DNA from 3 places in the Geodermatophilus sp. URMC 64 genome. Region 2 is predicted to be linked to each of the others. Evidence: riboswitches for the same ligand, from Rfam matches in the RefSeq annotation. Region 2 holds a riboswitch; each other region holds the start of a gene.

Region 1 (6,381 bases), 780 kb from region 2:
AGGTGCCGCGGGGCGCGTTGCCCGCCGCCACCAGCCGCCCCCGGCGGACGACGGACAGCTGCCAGCCGCCGTCGCCGTCGGGGCGGGCCAGCACCAGCTCGGGGACGGCGGCCAGCGACTCCAGCCGCTGCCGACGGCGGACGGCGCGGACGAGGACGGCGACCCGGTCGCGGAGCACCGCGGCGTCCTCGTAGCGCTCCGCGGCGGCCAGCCGGTCGACCCGCAGCAGCAGCGGCGCGATCAGCTCGCGCGGGTCCGAGGCGACGGCCGCGCGGAACACGGCGGTGATCCGGGCGTACTCCTCGACCGACTGGGCGCCGGTGCACGGCGCGCCGCAGCGGCCCATGCCGGCCAGCGCGCAGGCGGTGCCCAGCACCCGCGGGGACAGCCGCGAGGTGCACTGCCGCAGCGGCAGGGCCTCGTGGACGGCGGCGGCCGCGGCGTCGGCGGCCCGCCGGTCGGGGAACGGCCCGAGGAACACCCCGGCGCCGGGCCGCACCCGGCGGACCACCGACAGCCGGGGGAACGGCTCCTCGGTCAGCCGCAGCCACAGCGCCCGCTCCGGGAACCGGGACCGCCGGTTGTAGCGGGGCTTGTGCTCGGCGATCAGCCGCAGCTCGCGCACCGCCGCCTCCAGGTCGTGCGCGCAGGGCAGCGCCTCGACCCGCGTGGCGAGGCCGACCATCTCGGTGATCCGGCTGCGCTGCTCGCCGGAGGTGAAGTAGCTGCGCACCCGGCTGCGCAGGTCGTTCGACGTCCCGACGTAGAGCGGCTCGTCGCGCGGGCCGCGGAAGACGTAGACGCCCGGGCCGTGCGGCACGTCGTCGGCCAGGTGCCGCTTGCGCCGCCGCTCGGGGTCGATCTGCCGGGTGAGGCCGGTGAGCTCCTCCAGCGAGGTGATCCCGAGCGGGCCGAGCCGCTCGAAGAGCCCGTGCAGCACGTCGACGGTGGCCCGGGCGTCGGCGAGGGCGCGGTGGCAGGGCTGGGTGCTGGTGGAGAAGTAGGGAGCGAGGGTGGCCAGCTTGCAGTTGGGCACCTCGTCGCGGGTGAGCAGCCGCCGGGCGAGGACGGCGGTGTCGACGGAGGCGGCCGCGGGCCACGCGAAGCCGTTCTCGGCGCAGGCGGCCTTGAGGAACCCGATGTCGAACGGCGCGTTGTGGGCCACGAGCACCGCGCCCTGCGCGAACTCCAGGAAGGCCGGGAGGACGGCGCCGATCCGCGGGGCCGCGGCGACCATCGACGTGGTGATCCCGGTGAGCACGCTGATGTAGGGCGGGATCTCCCTGCCCGGGTCGACGAGGGTCTGGAACTCGCCGAGCACCTCGCCGCCGCGGACCTTGACCGCGCCGATCTCGGTGATCGCGCTGTCGGCCGGGGAGCCGCCGGTGGTCTCGAGGTCGACGACGACGAAGGTGACCCCCGACAGCGGCGTGCCCAGTTCGTCGATCGTCCCCTGCACGTAGCCCGGCGGGTCGAAGACCGCGGCGCCGGCCCGGGGAGCGGGGAAGAGTCCGGGGAAGGCGGGCACGGGGCGGACGGTAGGTGGGGGCAACGACAGTCCCGGGGACGCGCGCCGGTCGGTCAGGGCTCCCGGCCCACCCGATTTGGGGGCCGCGAGCGGACATTCGTGGGTGCCGCAGGTCGCCCGCGTGGGGGAAACTTGCTTCTCACCTGGCGGGACGCGGGGGCCCGGGACAGGATCCCCCTCGCCGCTCAGAGCAGGCCAGACAGCCCAGAGGTGGTCCGATGCCCGTGCGCTCCCGGTGGCGCACCCGACGCCGCTCGTCGGCGTCCCTCCTGGCGGTCGTGGCGGCGCTCGTGCTGGCCGTGGTCTTCCCGCTCGCCGTCCCCGCCGGCGCCGACCCCAGCGACCAGCCGGGCGGCACCTCCGGCGTCCTCGACTCCTCGGCGCTGGACGAGTTGCAGCAGCGCGCGGCCGAGGTCCAGGTGGGGCTGCAGGAGCGCCAGGTCGAGATCGTCCAGGCGCAGGAGGAGCTCGCCGCCGCCCAGCAGGACGTGGACGCCGCCCAGGCGGTGCTGGACGACACCGAGGGCGTGCTGGCCGAGCGCCAGGCCGTGGTGGCCCAGTACGCGGCGGCGGCCTACCGGGACGGCGGCTCGCTGACCCCGCTCACCGTCCTGCTCAGCGGGGGCGACCCCGGCGACATCGTCTCCGCGATGGGCTACCTGGAGGCCGTCGACCGCTACACCGCCGACGTGCTGGCCGCCGCGGAGCAGCAGCGCCAGGCGGCGCTGGCCGACCAGTCCGCCGCGCAGGCCGCGCTGGACGAGGCGAAGCGGCGGGCCGGCGAGGTGCAGGAGCAGATCGACGAGCTCGAGGCGCAGGCCGAGGCGGTGACCGACGACCTGGGCCGGGCCCTCGACGTCGTCGACGACCAGCTCACCCAGCTGCAGCGCGAGCAGCTCGACGTCAACTCGCGGACGGCGGCCAACTGGCGGGTCTACCTCAAGCAGCTGGCCGACGCCGGGATCGTCGCGCCGGCCGCGGCGGCCCTGCGCGACCCCGAGTCCTCACTGCCCCCGGGCCTCGAGCCCGTCGCCTCGCAGGCCGGCGGGGCGCAGCGGGGTGCGGCCCAGATGCCGCGCCAGCCCACCTCGCTGCTGGTGCTGCCCGCCGAGACCCTGAACGCGGTCACGGCCGCGATGGACGCGCTCGGCAAGCCCTACGCCCCCGGCACCGCCGGGCCGGACTCCTGGGCTTGCGGCACGCTCGTCCAGACGGTGTACCGGTCGGCCGGGATCCAGCTGCCGGGCGACCAGGCCGGGCTGTTCGCCGTGACCACGCCGGTCGACCCCGCCGACGTGCTCCCCGGCGACCTGGTCTTCCTCGGCACCGCCGAGTCCGGCCTCGGGCACGTCGGCATCGCCCTGGACCCGCAGACCATGCTGGCCGCCGACGCGCGGGCGGGCGCGGTCGTCGTCCGCAAGCTGCCGGCCGACCAGGTGCTGGGCATCGGCCGGCCGAGCCTCGGCCAGCGCGCGCCGGTCGACGCGCCCGGGCCCACCGGCGGGGCTCTGAAGGTCGAGTGCGGCAACACCGTCTACCCGCCGAGCTACGACGGCGCGCGGGCGTGGGGCGGCTACCCGAACGGGCTGATCCCGCCCAGCGCGATGTGCCCGATCGGCGTCGGCGGGCACCAGCTGCGCTGCGACGCCGCGGCGGCGTGGAAGGCGATGTCCGCGGCGTTCGCCGACGCCTTCGGGTCGCCGATCTGCATCACCGACTCCTACCGCAGCTACGCCAGCCAGGTGAAGCTCTACGGGGAGAAGCCCGCGCTCGCGGCGGTCCCCGGCACCAGCAACCACGGCTGGGGTCTGGCGACCGACCTCTGCGGGGGCATCCAGACGTACGGGACGCCGCAGTACACCTGGATGGTGGCCAACGCCGGCCGGTTCGGCTGGCTGCACCCCACCTGGGCCGATCCCGGCAACGGCCGCGAGGAGCCCTGGCACTGGGAGTACGCGGGCACCTGATCGGCGTCCGTGTCAACCCCCGGACGCGAGAACGCACCGGAATTGTCGGTGGCCCCTCCTACCGTGCGGACGACTCACGGAGGAGAGAAGCGATGCTCATCGACTGCGACACCTGCACCGCCCGCGGCACCGGCTGCGCCGACTGCGTCGTCACCGTGCTGCTCGGCGCGCCCCCCGGCTGGCAGACCGACGACCCGGTGGTCGTGGCGCTGCCCGACCGCGCACCCACCACCGCCCGTGCCGGCGCAGAGCCGGTCGCAGAGGACGTCGTCGTCCCGAGGCCGGGCGTCGTCGTGGACTTCGACGACGTGGAGCGCCGCGCCGTTCGCGCGCTGGCCGACGTCGGCCTGGTGCCCCCGCTGCGCCACCGGTCCGGCGGAGCGAGCGGCCGCCGGATCGGCTGAGCCGGCACGCCTGGCGTCGGACCTGCGGACCTCACGCGGCGCGCCAGTGATGCTGCTCGCAGTGACGATCACGACAATCACAGGGGGGTCGGTTTGTCACAACTGCATCACGCCCGTACGGTGGCCGAGTTCGACCGGGTGGTCGTCGCCCCACCGGGGTGGCCTCGGTCGAGCACCGCCGAATCGTCCGACGGCACGTTCCTGTGCCCGAGGAGGAACCGGGGACCCACCGCAGCACTGGGGTGAATTCAGCGTGCGCCGGCTCGCCGGGGCACGGAGATAGGGCGCCATCTTCCCAGCCCGAACCCGTCAGCTAACTCGGTAGGCGGTAGCTGAGGAAGAAGGAGAGCCGCCGCACGTGGCGACGCCTCGCCCTGCCCTGGGGCATGCACGCGAACGAAACGACAACAGCCATCCCGCCCGCACCCGCCGCTCCGCCTGGCTCCGCTCCGGGCTCCTGGTGGGTGCCACCACGGCGCTGACCGTGACCCTCCTACCCGGCACGGCGACCGCCGAACCCGGCCGGGCCACCACGCCCGAGCAGGCGGCCCAGCTGGTCGCCGACGCCAGCCACCAACTCGAGGTGGTGCAGGAGCGGGTCAACACCGCCCGCGAGGAGCTCGAGCAGCAGCAGGACGCCGCCGAGGCCGCCGACGAGGCCGCCGAGGAGGCGCAGCAGCAGCTCGAGGAGCTCGAGGGGCAGATCCGCGAGATCGCCCGCAGCGCCTACACCACGGGGGGCGACGACGTCACCACCCTCAACGCGCTGCTGACCAGCGACTCGGCCGACGACTTCGTCTCGTCGCTGGGCACGCTGAACGCGATCGCCGGCCACACCAACCAGGTGGTCGACCAGGTCTCGGAGGCGGCCGACGCCGCCGAGGCCGCCCGGGTCGACGCCGACGAGGCCGCCGCCAAGGCGCAGCGGACGCTCGACGGCATCGAGGCCCAGGAAGCCGACCTGAAGTCGCAGATCGCCGACTTCCAGGAGCAGTACGACCGGCTGAGCGCGGCGCAGCGGCAGCAGGTGGCGGAGTCCCACGGTGGCCAGGCGGTCGCCGCGGCGGCGGTCGCCCCGGCGGCCGCACCGGCGCCCGCGGGCGGCGGCAGCGCCGCCGCGCAGACCGCGGTGAACACCGCCCTGGCCCAGGTCGGCGACCCGTACGTGTGGGGCGCGGGCGGTCCGAACAGCTTCGACTGCTCGGGCCTGACTCAGTACGCCTACGCGGCGGCGGGCATCAGCCTGCCGCACTCGAGCAGCATGCAGTCGCGGATGGGCACGCCCGTCTCGCGCTCGGAGCTGCAGCCGGGTGACCTGATCTTCTTCTACAGCCCGGTCAGCCACGTGGCGATGTACATCGGCAACGGGCAGATGGTCCACGCCTCGACCTCCGGCCAGCCGGTCAAGGTCGTGAGCGTCGACGCGATGCCGGGCTACAACAGCGCCCGCCGCATCGGCTGAGACGAGGATCCGGCGAGCGCCGGTGACCCGCACGGGTCACCGGCCCTCGCTGTGCCCGCCCCTAGGATCGACGGCGTGAGCTGGGCGGGGCGGGGGAGTGCCCGCGTCGCGCTGGCCGCGGCGGTCGTCCTGGGCGCCGCGTTCGTGCTGGTGGTGGTCCTCCGCACGCCGTGGACCGTGCTGCCCGCACCGCCGGGCGGCCACGTGCCGGTCGACCCGACCGCGGGCCTGCCGGCGGCCGTCGTCGACCGCGCCGACTCCTTCGCCGCCGCGCTGCGGCCGGCCTCGCTGGCCAACCTGGTCCTCGGCCTGGCGGTGTCCGCGGGGCTGGGGCTGACCCGGCTGGGCAGCCGGCTGGTCCGCGCGGTGGCCGCTCCGCTCGGCGGCGGCTGGTTCTGGCAGGTGGTCCTGGGCACGTTCGCGCTCACCGTCATCGGCCGGCTGGTCACGCTGCCGCTGGCGGTCTACGGCGAGGTGGTCCGGCACCGCTACGGGCTGTCCACCCGCATCTGGCCACTGTTCCTGCGCGACGTCGGCGTCTCGACGGCGATCGACGCCGGCCTGACCGCGCTCACCGTCCTCGTGCTCGTCGTCCTCGCCCGCCGGATGCCGCGGTTCTGGTGGGCCTGGGCCGCGGCCGCCGCCGCGCTGCTGGTCGTCGTCGGCTCGTTCCTCTACCCGGTGGTCATCGAGCCGGCGTTCAACCGCTTCGACTCCCTGCAGGCCGGGCAGCTGCGCACGCAGATCCTGGCGCTGGCCGAGGAGAACGGCACGCCGGTCGAGGACGTGCTGGTCTCCGACGCCTCGCGGCGGACGACGGGGCTGAACGCCTACGTCTCCGGGTTCGGTTCCACCCGCCGCGTCGTCCTCTACGACACGGTGCTGCAGACGCTGCCGGACGACGAGATCGAGTCGATCGTCGCCCACGAGCTCGGTCACGTCTCCACCGACGACGTCCTCACCGGGACGCTGCTCGGCGCGCTCGGAGCCGCCGCCGGCGTCGCCCTCCTCGGCTGGCTG
Region 2 (6,381 bases):
GGCCGGCTCGCGGAGCCGTTCTGGTACGTCGACTCCCCGCTCACCACCCCCGACGAGCGGCGCCCGTTCCCCGGCCGGCCGGCCCGCGGCGACGTCCCCGTGCCCGCGCCGGGCGTGCTCGTCCCCGACTGCCCGGTCACCGTGCCCGGCCGGCCGGACGTCGTCCGGCTGCGCCAGCTCGCCCGCGAGGGCATCACCGTGCTGGTCGGGGACGACGCGGCGCTCCCCCAGGCGCTGCCGGCGGATGTGCCGGTCGCCGTGCACCGCATCCGCGACCTCGACCCGACCCCCGTGCTGCGCGAGGCCCTCGGCGCCCGCGCCGACGAGATCTGGGTGCTGCGGCCCGACGCCCACGTGGCCGCCGTGCTCACCCGCTCCGCCGACGTCGCCCCCGCGGTGTCCCGGCTGCTCGCCCACGAAGGACCCCCGTGCCCCCCGCCCCTCGCGAGCTCGCGGCGGGACCCTGCACGGGGGCCGCAAGTCCCGGTTTCCTGAAGGAGGCACTTCCATGGCGTTCTACCGGCAGGCGGGCGAGGTCCCGCCGAAGCGGCACACCCAGTTCCGCCGTCCCGACGGCAAGCTCTACTCCGAGGAGCTGGTCGGCGAGGAGGGCTTCTCCTCGGACTCCTCGCTGCTCTACCACTCCGGGGTGCCGTCGGCGATCGTCGACGCCCGGCCGTGGGAGCTGCCCGACCAGTCCCTGACGCCGAACGCGCCGCTGGTGCCCCGGCACCTGAAGCTGCACGACCTGTTCCCCGGCGAGGAGCACAAGGCCACCGACGCGGTGACCGGGCGCCGGCTGGTGCTGGGCAACGGCGACGTGCGCATCTCCTACGCGGTCTCCTCGGCGACCTCGCCGTACTACCGCAACGCGACCGGGGACGAGTGCGTCTACGTCGAGCGCGGCAGCGCCACCGTCGAGACGACGTTCGGCGCGCTGACGGTGGGGCAGGGCGACTACGTGATCCTGCCGCGCACCACCACGCACCGCTGGATCCCGACCGGGGACGAGCCGCTGCGCACCTACGCGATCGAGGCCAACTCCCACATCGCCCCGCCCAAGCGCTACCTGTCCCGCTACGGGCAGTTCCTCGAGCACGCGCCGTACTGCGAGCGCGACCTGCGGGCGCCGGCCGAGCCGCTGCTCGGCGAGGGCGGCGACGTCGAGGTCTACGTCAAGCACCGCGGCCCCGGCCCCGGCGGGCTGGCCGGCACCGTGCACGTCGTGCCGGAGCACCCGTTCGACGTCGTCGGCTGGGACGGCTGCCTCTACCCCTACGCGTTCAACATCGCCGACTTCGAGCCGATCACCGGCCGGGTGCACCAGCCGCCGCCGGTGCACCAGGTCTTCGAGGGCCACAACTTCGTGATCTGCAACTTCGTGCCCCGCAAGGTCGACTACCACCCGCTGGCGGTGCCGGTGCCCTACTACCACTCCAACGTCGACTCCGACGAGGTCATGTTCTACGTCGACGGCGACTACGAGGCGCGCAAGGGCTCGGGTATCGGCAAGGGCTCGATCTCGCTGCACCCGGGCGGGCACTCCCACGGCCCGCAGCCCGGCGCGGTCGAGGGCGCGCTCGGGGTGGAGTTCTTCGACGAGCTCGCCGTCATGGTCGACACCTTCCGCCCGCTGGACCTCGGGGAGGCCGGCACCGCCGCCGACGACGGGAAGTACGCCTGGACCTGGTCCGGCCGGGGGCCGAACACGTGACCTGGCTGGACCTGCCGGCCGACACCGGCTTCGGCCTCGCCAACCTGCCCTACGGGATCTTCTCCAGTCGGGGCGGCCCGCGGCGCACCGGCATCGCGGTCGGCGACCTCGTCCTGGACCTGGCCGGCGTGACCGAGGACCCGGTGCACCGCACCGGGTCGCTCAACGAGTTCCTGGCGCTCGGCCCGCGGGCCTGGCGGGACCTGCGCGCGCAGGTCACCGCGTGGCTGACCGACCCCTCGCACCGGCGCGTGATCGAGCCGCACCTGCTGCCGCGCGCCGAGGTCACGCTGCACCTGCCGGTCGAGGTCGCCGACTACGTCGACTTCTACAGCTCCCAGCACCACGCGGAGAACCTCGGCCGGATGTTCCGCCCGGACTCGGCGGCGCTGACCCCGAACTGGAAGCACCTGCCGATCGGCTACCACGGCCGCGCCGGCACGGTCGCCGTCTCCGGGACCCCCGTCGTCCGGCCCTCCGGGCAGCGCAAGGCACCGACCGACGACGCGCCCACCTTCGGGCCGTCGCAGCGGCTGGACATCGAGGCCGAGGTCGGCTTCGTCGTCGGCACGCCGTCCGCGCTGGGCACCCCGGTGCCGCTCGGGGACGTCGCCGAGCACGTCTTCGGCGTCTGCCTGGTCAACGACTGGTCGGCGCGGGACCTGCAGGCCTGGGAGTACGTGCCCCTGGGGCCGTTCCTCGGCAAATCGTTCCTCACCTCGGTCTCGCCGTGGGTGGTACCGCTGGCCGCGCTGGAGGCGGCGCGGGTGCGCCCGCCGGCCCGCGACGTGCCGCTGCTGCCCTACCTCGACGACGCCGACACCGAGCCGTGGGGCCTGGACATCACCCTCGAGGTGCGGCTCAACGGCGAGCTGGTCAGCTGCCCGCCGTTCGCCGGGATGTACTGGACGCCGGCCCAGCAACTGGCGCACATGACCGTCAACGGCGCCAGCCTGCGCACCGGCGACCTGTTCGCCTCCGGCACCGTCAGCGGCCCGGCGAAGGACCAGCGCGGCTCGTTCATCGAGCTGTCCTGGGGCGGGCAGGAGCCGGTGACGCTGTCCGACGGCTCGACGCACACCTTCCTCGAGGACGGCGACGTCGTCACGATCACCGCCACCGCTCCCGGCAGGGACGGAGCACGCCTCGCGTTCGGTGAGGTCACCGGCCGGATCGAGGCGGCGCGATGACCGAGAGCGCACCGCAGTCCCAGACGCTCGACCGCGGCCTGCGGATCCTCGAGCACCTCGCGAGCGTGAGCGCGCCGCAGCCGATCGTGGAGATCGCCTCCTCCGTCGGTCTGCACCGCTCGATCGCCTACCGGCTGCTGCGGACGCTGGAGGACCACCAGCTCGTCGAGCGGGACCCCGCCGGGCACTACTGGCTCGGCCTCGGCATCGCCGCGCTCGGCCGGGGCGTGCGGACCGACCTGCAGGCCGCGGCGCTCCCCCGGCTCAACGCCCTGGTCGCCGACCTGGGCATGACCGCCTTCCTCGTCATCCGCTCCGGCGACGAGGCGGTGACCGTCGCGAGCGTGGAGCCGCAGGACACCGCGGCGCACGTCGTCTACCGGCCCGGCACCCGGCACCCGGTGGGCCGCGGCGCCCCCGGTCTCGCGCTGCTGATGCCCGAGCCGCCGTCCCCGGACGACCGGGAGGCGCTGCGGGAGGCCCGGCGGGTCGGCTGGGCGAGCTCCCACGGCGAGGTGATCGCCGGGCTGCGCTCCGTCGCCGCCCCGGTGCTCGGCCCCGACGGCGGGGCCCGCGCCGCGCTGGCGGTCGTGTTCGTGGACGAGAACGCCGACGTCGCGAAGGTCGGGTCCGCGGTGTCCGAGGCGGCGGCGAAGGTGGCCGCCGCCGTCCGCTGAGCCGACCGCTCCCGGAACGGCCCCGGACGTGCTTGGCTGCTCGCCGTCGCACGGCCGTCGGAGGGAGCCGCAGATGCCCGTCCAGCTCAACCACACCATCGTCGCCGCCCGCGACCGGCACGAGTCGGCCGCCTTCCTCGCCGACCTGCTGGGCCGCAAGCCGCCGACCGACTTCGGCCCGTTCGCGGTCGTCGAGCTCGACAACGGCGTCTCGCTCGACTTCCAGGACGACGAGGTCGCCCAGCCGCGGCACTACGCGTTCCTGGTCTCCGAGGAGGAGTTCGACGAGATCTTCGGGCGGATCCGGGCCCGCGGCCTGGACCACTGGGCCGATCCGTTCGAGCGGCACCCGGGCGAGATCAACACCAACGACGGCGGCCGGGGCGTGTACTGGAAGGACCCGAACGGCCACATGCTGGAGATCATCACGCGGCCGTACGGGGGCTGACCCGTCCTAGCGGTAGTTCACGTGGACGTGGTCCATGTGGTTGGCCGTGGCGCTCCCCCGGTCGGACATGCCCTCCCAGGAGCCGCCCGGCGACTGCAGGATCCGCTGCCGGTAGATGAGGTACTCCACGCCCAGCTCGTCCCAGTGGTCGATGTGGTACTGGACGATCGCGTTCCCGAGGGCGGTGTCGGACAGCACCATGTAGTCCAGCGCCAGACCGGACGGGTGCCCGTGCGGGTCGGTCGCGCTGGGCCGGGTGCCGCCGAGGGTGATGTCGCCGGCGCCGGGCACGTTGGAGACGACCGCGTTCGCCGCGGCCTGCACCTGCGGCTTCACGCTGCCCGCGGTGTTGGAGATGTGCGCGGTCGCGGTGACCGCGGTCCCGGCGACCTCCTGGGCCGGCTCCGGGGCGATGGCCGGGGCAGCGGCGGCCCGGGCCTGGGCCTGGGCCTCGGCGGCGGCCTTGGCCTTGGCCTCCGCCTCGGCGCGGGCCTTGGCCTCGGCCTCGGCCTTCTGCCGGTCGAGCTCGGCCTGGTCGGCGGCCGCCTGCGCCTGCTGCGCGGCGGTCTGCTCGGCCTCGCGGGTGCTGCGGCTGGCGGCGAGGTCCTCGAGCGGCTGCAGGTCCTCGGCGGGGGCGACCGCGCCCGACTGGGCGCTCAGGCCGAGTTCCTGGGCGACGCTGACCGACTCCGACGTCCCGGCCTCGGCCTGGGCGGCCGGGTCGGCGCCGAACAGGACGTTGACCATGAGCGCGCCGGCCGTGGCGACGCCCAGGTACAGCCCGGGACGGCGGACGGCGGCGGGCGGGAGCCGGCGCGCGCGGCGGGCCCGGCCGGAGGTGGTGGTGCGGGTGTCCATGGGGAGGGGTGCTCCGAGAGGTACGGGCGCAGCGGCGCAGGGGCGCACTGCGAGGGGATGCGGGCAGGGCGGCGCGGGCGCACCAGGAAGCGGCTGGTCAGCCGGTCGAGCGAGGGTGCTCGGGGTGGTGGGCCTGCGCGGGCGGCGTCAAGGGGGGCCGCCGACGATCAGATCCGCGGGCGCACCCGGATCCGGCGGTACCGGGCCGTGCGGGGTCGGGCAGCAGGGCAAGCGCGCACCATCGGGGCGGCTCTCCGTTTCTTCCGTCAGCCGCCTACCGAGTTAGCTGACGGGTTCGGGCGGGAAGCAGCCCTACCGCCGGTGGACGCAGAGCGACCACGGGCAGGATTCACCCCAGTACTGCGGTGGGTCCCCGGCTCGCCCGTTGCTCGTGGCCGAACGGTGGGCGACTCGGCGGCGTCCGCTCGGACTCCCCGGGTGGGGACGTGATGACCGACCGGACCTCTTCACCGTAGAGCCGTTATGCAGTCGTGACAATCAGGGGCCGTCGATTCGTCGGGTGATGCACGTCGCGGCTTACCGCCTTGACGGCGGAAGCGTGCTACGGCCTGCCGATCCGGGGTCAGCCGGCGTCGGCCCACGACGCGACGACGGCGACGTCGAGCGGGAAGTCGACCGGGAAGTCGCCGAACAGCAGCCGGCCGGCCGTCGCCGCGGCGCCGCGGACCGCGTCGACGACGTCCGGCGCCAGGTGCTCGGGCGTGTGGACGACGACCTCGTCGTGCAGGAAGAACACCAGGTGCGGCCGCTCCTCGACCCGGCCGGCGCCGCCGAGCCGCCACAGCCGGTTGCGCAGGTCGGCCAGCCAGCACAGGGCCCACTCCGCCGCCGTCCCCTGGACGACGAAGTTGCGGGTGAACCGCCCCCACGCGCGGCGGGAGCGGTCCCGCTCCTCCCGGGAGCCGCCCTCGTCGGGCGGTTCCCCGAGCTCGACGGCGCGCTCGGCCCACCCACCGGTCGGCGCCGGCGACCCCCGGCCGAGCAGGGTGTGCACCACCGCGCCGCGCTCCCCCGCCCGGGCGGCCTCCTCCACCAGCCCGATCGCCCGCGGGTACCGGCGGGCCAGCCGCGGCATCATCCGGCCGCTCTCGCCCCGGGTGCCGCCGTACATGGCCCCCAGCACGCCGAGCTTCGCCTCCGCGCGCGAGGCGACGGCGCCGGCGGCCACCATGCCCTCGTACAGGTCGGTGGAGCGCGCTGCCTCGGCCAGCGCCGCATCCGCGCTCATACCGGCGAGCACCCGCGGCTCCAGCTGGGCGACGTCCGCGACCACGAACCGCCAGCCGTCGTCCGCGATCGCCGCCGGGCGCACCTGGATCGGCACCGACAGCGCTCCCCCGCCGTTGGACGCCCACCGCCCGGTCACCACGCCGCCCGGCACGAAGTACGAGCGGAACCGGCCGTCGCGCACCCAGGTCTCCAGCCAGCTCCAGCCGTTGGCCTGCAGCAGCCGCGCCAGCTTCTTGTACTCCA
Region 3 (6,381 bases), 2.7 Mb from region 2:
AGCACCACATGGACCTGGTCATGCGGGTCTGCGACCGGGTGACCGTGCTCGACTCCGGCCTGCAGATCGCGGCCGGCACCCCGGCGGAGGTCCAGGCCGACCCCGCGGTGACCGAGGCCTACCTGGGCGAGCAGGTCGACGCCGAGGCCGACGCCGCACAGCTCACCGCAGGCGAGGGAGGGTCCCGTGGCTGAGCCGGTCGCCCACGGCAGCACGGCGGTCTCCGGCACGGACGCGGACGGCACCGCCGTCCTGGAGGTCCGCGACCTCACCACCCACTACGGGCCGGTCCGCGCCCTGGACGGCGTCTCGCTGCGCGCCGACCGCGGCCGCATCACCGCCGTGCTGGGCGCCAACGGCGCGGGCAAGACGACGCTGCTGCGCACGGTCAGCGGGCTGATCCGCCCGGTGCGGGGCCAGGTGCTGCTCGACGGCGAGGACATCACCAAGGCCCCGGTCGAGGCGATGGTCGGCAAGGGCATGTCCCACGTGCCGGAGGGCCGGGGCGTCATCGCCGAGCTCACCGTCGACGAGAACCTCCGCGTCGGGGCGCTGTTCCGCGGCAAGCCGCCGAAGGAGGAGTTCGACCGGGTCTACGACCTGTTCCCGCGGCTGGCCGAGCGCCGCACGCAGCCGGCGCACAACCTCTCCGGCGGCGAGCGGCAGATGCTCGTCGTGGGCCGCGCGCTGATGGCCCGGCCGCGGGTGCTGCTCCTGGACGAGCCGTCGCTCGGGCTGGCGCCGCGGATCGTGGCGCAGATCTTCGGGCTGGTCCGGCACCTGGTCGACACCGAGGGCCTGTCGGTGCTGCTCGTCGAGCAGAACGCCCGGAGCGCCTTGTCGGTCGCCGACGTCGGCGTAGTGCTCAACCTCGGCCGCGTCGTCGTCACCGACTCCGCCCGGACCCTCATGGCCGACGAGGACCTCCGGCACGCCTACCTCGGCTTCTGACTCCGGCGACCAGGAAGGCAGCGCTTCTCCGTGCAGCAGTTCATCACCCTCACCGTCGCGGGTGCGGTCCAGGGCGCGATCTTCGCGGCCTTCGCCCTCGCGCTGGTCCTCATCTGGCGGTCCACCCGGATCGTCAACTTCGCGCAGGGCGCGATGGCGGCGGCGACGACGTTCATCGCGCTCGCGCTGATCGAGGCCGGCCAGTCCTACTGGGTCGCCGTCCTCGTGGCGCTGGTCAGCGGCTTCGTGCTCGGGGCGGTGATCGAGCGGGTGGTGATCCGCCCCGTGGAGGGCGGCCCGGAGCTCAACGCGGTCATCGTCACCCTCGGCCTGTTCATCGCGATCCAGGCGGCCATCGGGATCATCTTCGGCAACAACGAGCGGGCCTTCCCGCCGCCGTTCGGCCGGGTGGGATTCACCGTGGGCGGCACCAACATCGCGCTCACGCCCAACAACCTCTACACGCTCGGCGGGGTCCTGCTGACCCTCGCGCTGCTGATCGTGCTGTTCCGCTACACCCGCGTGGGGCTGGCCATGCGCGCCTCCGCCTTCGGCCAGGAGGTCGCCCGGCTGCTCGGCGTCAAGGTGGGCCGGATGCTCACCCTCGGCTGGGCGCTGGCCGCGGTGGTCGGCGCGATCTCCGGCGTGCTCATCGCCGGCGAGGGCTCGTCGCTGACGCCGACGTTCATGGACGCGCTGATCGTCTACGGCTTCGTGGCCGCCGTCCTCGGCGGGCTGGACTCGCCGATCGGCGCGGTGGTCGGCGGCGTCGCGCTGGGCCTGCTGCTCGGCTACGTGCGCGGCTACCTCGGCGACGAGGTGGTCAGCCTGGCGGCGCTGGTGATCCTGGTCGTCGTCCTCCTGGTCCGCCCCGGCGGGTTGTTCAGCAGCGCCAAGGCCCGGAGGGCATGACCGATGAGTGACCTGCAGACCCCCGGACAGGCGACGGACGACGCCCCCACGGTCGCGACCGCGGCGGCCGACGCACCCACCGCCACGGCCGGCGGACGGCGGCGGAAGTGGGGCCTGCCCCAGGCGGCCCTGCCCCGGCACGCGCTGCTGCTCCTGCTGGCGCTGATCGCCGGGATGCTCCTGATCGAGGTGACCGACCGGTTCACCCACACGCAGATCGCCCAGGTCGGGTTCTACGCGGTGGCCGCGGCCGGCCTGACGCTGCTGACGGGCGTCAACGGGCAGATCTCCCTCGGCCACGGCGCCCTCATGGCGGTCGGCGCCTACACCACGGCGCTGTTCTTCGAGCACCAGGAGAACCCGTGGCCGCTCCCGGTGATCTTCCTGATCGCCGCGGCGCTCACCACCGTCGTCGGCGCGGTGGTCGGCGTGGCGGCGGCGCGGCTGCACGGGCCCTACCTCGCCGGCGCGACCCTCGCCCTCGCCGTCGGCCTGCCCGGCCTCGCCCTCGTCTTCCCCGAGACCCTCGGCGGCAACCAGCCGATCACCTACCGCCGGCCGGAGCCGCCGGAGTGGTGGCAGGACTTCTCGTTCTTCCTGTCGGGGACGCAGCCGACGAACCAGAAGTGGCAGGCCTACCTCGGCCTGATCTGCGTGTTGATCACGTTCTTCCTGCTGGCCAACCTGGTGCGCAGCCGGATCGGCCGCACCTGGCGGGCGGTCCGTGACCAGGAGGTGGCCGCCGAGCTGGCCGGCATCCGGCTGGGGCACTGGCGGGTGCTGGCCTTCGTGGTCAGCTCCGCCTGCGCCGGGCTCGCCGGCGCGCTGCTGGCCTTCGTCCTCGGCTCGGTGTCGGCGCTGTCGTTCACGCTCGTCCTCTCGCTGTCGCTGCTGACCGCGATCGTCATCGGCGGGCTGGGCAGCATGCTCGGCGCGCTGCTCGGCGCGGTGATGCTGGTGTTCCTCCCCGAGCTGGCCCGCAACACGGGATCGAGTCTGAACCTCAGCGACACCGAGGCCGCGCAGCTGTCCCCGCTGGTCTACGGGATCGTGCTGATCGTCGTCATGCTCTTCGCCCCCGCCGGCCTGGTCGGGACCATCCGGCTGCGCTGGCTGTCGGCACGGGCGAAGCGCGCCGGTGCGCGCGCCGGCAGGGGGTGAGGGCCCTCGGCCGTCCTCCGCTCCGCCATTCCAGACCTCCGGGCAGCGGTGCCCGGATCGCACAGAGGAGAACAATTGCGCACATCCTCACGGCGCCTCGTGTCATTCCTGACCGCGGCCACCGTTGCCTCCGCCCTCGCCGCCTGCGGCGCGGGCGAGAGCCGCGACAGCGGTGACGACACCGGCGGGGCCAACGAGGCCTCGGACATCGGCATCACCGAGGACAGCATCAAGATCGGCGCCCACTACCCGCTGACCGGTGTCGCGGCGCCCGGCTACAGCGAGATCCCGACCGGCGTCCAGGCGTACTTCGACTGGGTCAACGAGAACGGCGGCGTCAACGGGCGGCAGATCGAGTACGTCTACCGGGACGACGGCTACAACCCGACCAACACCGCGTCGGTGGTCAACGAGCTCGTCCTCGAGGAGGAGGTCTTCGCGATCGCGGGTGGCCTCGGCACGCCCACGCACAGCGCCGTCCTCGACTTCCTCAACGGCGAACAGGTGCCCGACCTGTTCGTCTCCTCCGGCTCGCTGCTCTGGGACAACCCGGAGGAGAACCCGTACACGTTCGGCTGGCAGCCGGACTACGAGATCGAGGGCAAGATCATCGGCAACTACATCGCCGAGAACTTCCCGGATGCGAAGGTGGGGCTGTTCCTGCAGGCCGACGACCTCGGCGAGGACGGCGAGAAGGGCGTCCGCCAGTACCTCGACGCCCAGATCGTCGACGTGCAGACCTACGTCCCCGGCAACACCGACATCACCGCGCAGATCGCCGCACTGCAGGCCGCCGGCGCCGACTTCGTCGTCGGTTTCAACGTGCCCAGCTACACGGCGATCGCGCAGCTGACCGCGCTGCGCCTGGGCTACAAGCCGCAGTGGTTCTACTCGAACATCGGCTCGGACCCGCAGCTGGTCGGCGCGCTGCTGGCCAACTTCTCGCAGGGCCAGGTCAGCGACGCCAGCCTGCTCAACGGGGCGTTCACCACGGAGTACCTCAACGGCGTGGACGTGCCGGACGACCCGTGGGTGCAGCAGTGGCAGGAGATCTGGGACGCCTCCGGCCAGGAGGGCGAGCTGACCAACTTCCGCGTCTACGGCATGGCCCAGGCCTACACCGTGGTGCAGGCGCTGCTCGCGGCCGGGCAGAACCCGACCCGCGACAGCCTGGTCGAGGCGATCGAGGAGAACGGCCAGGACTGGGAGGGCCCCTGGCTGGCGCCCTTCCGGTACTCCGCCGACCGGCACGCCGGCATCAGCGGCGTGAAGGTCGTCCAGCTCAACGGGCTGGTCGGCGAGGACCAGACCGGCGTCCTGACCACCGACAACGGCGACGCCGAGATCGAGGAGTCCGACGGCGAGGCCAGCGACGTGCCGGAGAACGGGATCCCAGAGGCCTGACCGGCCGTACCGCACCACCGCACGACGCGACGGGCCGTCGGCTCCCCACCCGGGAGCCGGCGGCCCGTCCGCACGAGCGGGGAGGGCACGTCGGCCCCGGCGGACGGGGCAGCCCTCCGGGGGCGGCCGCCTGGTCCGGGTCGGCGGCCTCGGAGGCCCGCACGCCGTCCGCCACGATCGAGAGCGAGCATGGGCACTGCGCGCCGAGGCGGACTCGGAGCGGCCGGTGAAGGCGATCGGGGTGGCGCTGGGGCCGGACGCCGACCTCGACGTGCTGCGGCAGATACCCGAGGCCACGGGCGGCGCGGCCTACTCCGCGGAGGACCCGGCCGACCTGCAGGACGTGCTCTACGACGCGATACGCCAGCGGCAGTGAGCTGACCCGCATTTCGGCGAGCGGTGTCGCCGTCACCTGCCGTTTCCCGGTCGGTGGCACCGGATGTGGCGTCCATCACGGCGACAATGCACATAACGGGACGTAGCGTTTTGGCTGCGCTCAGCAAACAAGGAGCGCGGAGCCGGTCCGCCAAACCCTGCCCACCGGCTGCCATCCCGAACAGTTCAGGGCAGGGGTGGGGGACCCACTTTCCACGGCGCGCCACGGCCTCGGGCCGCGCGCCTCGGGGTGAAGCCGCGCGACCCGCGGCCGGGCACCGATCGCCCGAACCCGACAGCTCACCTCGCCGGCGGTGATCGGAGATCACCACACACCATGGCCAAGCACCGCGCGCCCCGCTACGTCCGCACCAAGAAGGTCATCGCCCGCGCCCCCGTCGCCGCCGGCGCCACCGTCGTCGGCATCGGCGTCCTGAGCTCCCCGGCCCAGGCCTCCACCACCCACGACTGGACCGGCGTCGCCGAGTGCGAGTCGGGCGGCAACTGGAGCATCAACACCGGCAACGGCTACTTCGGCGGCCTGCAGTTCAGCCAGTCCACCTGGGCCGCCTTCGGTGGCACCGACCTCGCCCCCCGCGCCGACCTGGCGACCCCCGCCCAGCAGATCCAGATCGCCGAGGAGGTGCTCGCCGGGCAGGGCATCGGCGCGTGGCCGACCTGCGGCAAGCGCCTGACCGACGGCACCACCGCGGCCGCCGCCGAGGCAGCCCCGGCCCCGGCTGCGGCGGCCCCCGCTCCGGCCGACGCGGCCGCCGAGAAGGACGCCGCCGAGAAGGACACCGCCGACACCGCCGCCGCCCCGAGCGACGGAGCTCCGGCCGGCGACTACACGGTCGAGCCCGGCGACACGGTCGCGAAGATCGCCGCCGCGCACAGCGAGCCGTGGCGCGAGCTCTACCAGCGCAACGCCGGCGTCATCGGCGGCAACCCGAACCTGATCTTCCCGGGCCAGGTGCTGCTGACCTCCGGCTCGGCGCAGGCCGCTCCCGAGGCCGCTACCGACGCCGCGGCGCCGGTCGTCGCCGCTCCCGTTGTCACCGCCCCGGCCGTGGCGCCCATGGAGGTGGCGCCCGCCGCCGCTCCCGTCGCCGCCCCCGCGCCGGAGGCCGCCGCCGCACCGGCCACGACCACCGCGACGATCACCAACACCGCCGGCGCCATCAAGCCGCAGGCACAGGCGGCCGCCGACGCGGTCGTCTCCAACGTGCCCGGCGCCGACGCCATCACCCTCGGCGGCACCCGGGCCAGCGCGCGGGACCCGCACGGCCACCCGTCCGGCCTGGCGATCGACTACATGGTCATGAGCGACGCGGCCCTCGGTGACGCGATCGTCGCCTACCACCTCGCCCACTGGGACGAGCTCGGCGTCGAGTACGTCATCTGGCAGCAGCGGATCCTGACCTCGCCGACCGGCGCCTGGAAGCAGATGGCCGACCGCGGCAGCGCCACGCAGAACCACATGGACCACGTCCACGTGAACTACGGCGGCTGAGCCGCGCGGGAGGCCGAACGGTCTTCCGCCGACCCCGGACCGCCCCGCCCGCATCCCGCGGCCGG

The links. Region 2 has a riboswitch for cyclic di-AMP ahead of ACWIYF_RS12960 (hypothetical protein). Riboswitches for the same ligand answer to the same signal wherever they lie in the genome.
Region 1: it holds a riboswitch for cyclic di-AMP, as region 2 does, so the genes downstream of both, ACWIYF_RS16655 (NlpC/P60 family protein) here and ACWIYF_RS12960 (hypothetical protein) in region 2, are expected to answer to the same signal.
Region 3: it holds a riboswitch for cyclic di-AMP, as region 2 does, so the genes downstream of both, ACWIYF_RS26450 (transglycosylase family protein) here and ACWIYF_RS12960 (hypothetical protein) in region 2, are expected to answer to the same signal.

The regions. Positions count from the first base shown of each region.
Region 1 is NZ_CP199955.1:3,423,842-3,430,222, reverse strand. Features, by position in the region: gene ACWIYF_RS16670 (DEDD exonuclease domain-containing protein) at 1-1,528, opposite strand, end outside; gene ACWIYF_RS16665 (D-alanyl-D-alanine carboxypeptidase family protein) at 1,747-3,495, shown strand; gene ACWIYF_RS16660 (hypothetical protein) at 3,588-3,899, shown strand; cyclic di-AMP (ydaO/yuaA leader) riboswitch at 4,066-4,242, shown strand; gene ACWIYF_RS16655 (NlpC/P60 family protein) at 4,384-5,361, shown strand; gene ACWIYF_RS16650 (M48 family metallopeptidase) at 5,437-6,381, shown strand, end outside.
Region 2 is NZ_CP199955.1:2,643,354-2,649,734, reverse strand. Features, by position in the region: gene ACWIYF_RS12985 (FAD-dependent monooxygenase) at 1-495, shown strand, start outside; gene ACWIYF_RS12980 (cupin domain-containing protein) at 509-1,714, shown strand; gene fahA (fumarylacetoacetase) at 1,711-2,904, shown strand; gene ACWIYF_RS12970 (IclR family transcriptional regulator) at 2,901-3,581, shown strand; gene ACWIYF_RS12965 (VOC family protein) at 3,655-4,029, shown strand; gene ACWIYF_RS12960 (hypothetical protein) at 4,036-4,887, opposite strand; cyclic di-AMP (ydaO/yuaA leader) riboswitch at 5,144-5,314, opposite strand; gene ACWIYF_RS12955 (bifunctional 3'-5' exonuclease/DNA polymerase) at 5,471-6,381, opposite strand, start outside.
Region 3 is NZ_CP199955.1:5,383,710-5,390,090, forward strand. Features, by position in the region: gene ACWIYF_RS26420 (ABC transporter ATP-binding protein) at 1-194, shown strand, start outside; gene ACWIYF_RS26425 (ABC transporter ATP-binding protein) at 187-951, shown strand; gene ACWIYF_RS26430 (branched-chain amino acid ABC transporter permease) at 982-1,863, shown strand; gene ACWIYF_RS26435 (branched-chain amino acid ABC transporter permease) at 1,867-3,024, shown strand; gene ACWIYF_RS26440 (ABC transporter substrate-binding protein) at 3,124-4,428, shown strand; gene ACWIYF_RS26445 (hypothetical protein) at 4,655-4,804, shown strand; cyclic di-AMP (ydaO/yuaA leader) riboswitch at 4,964-5,132, shown strand; gene ACWIYF_RS26450 (transglycosylase family protein) at 5,141-6,316, shown strand.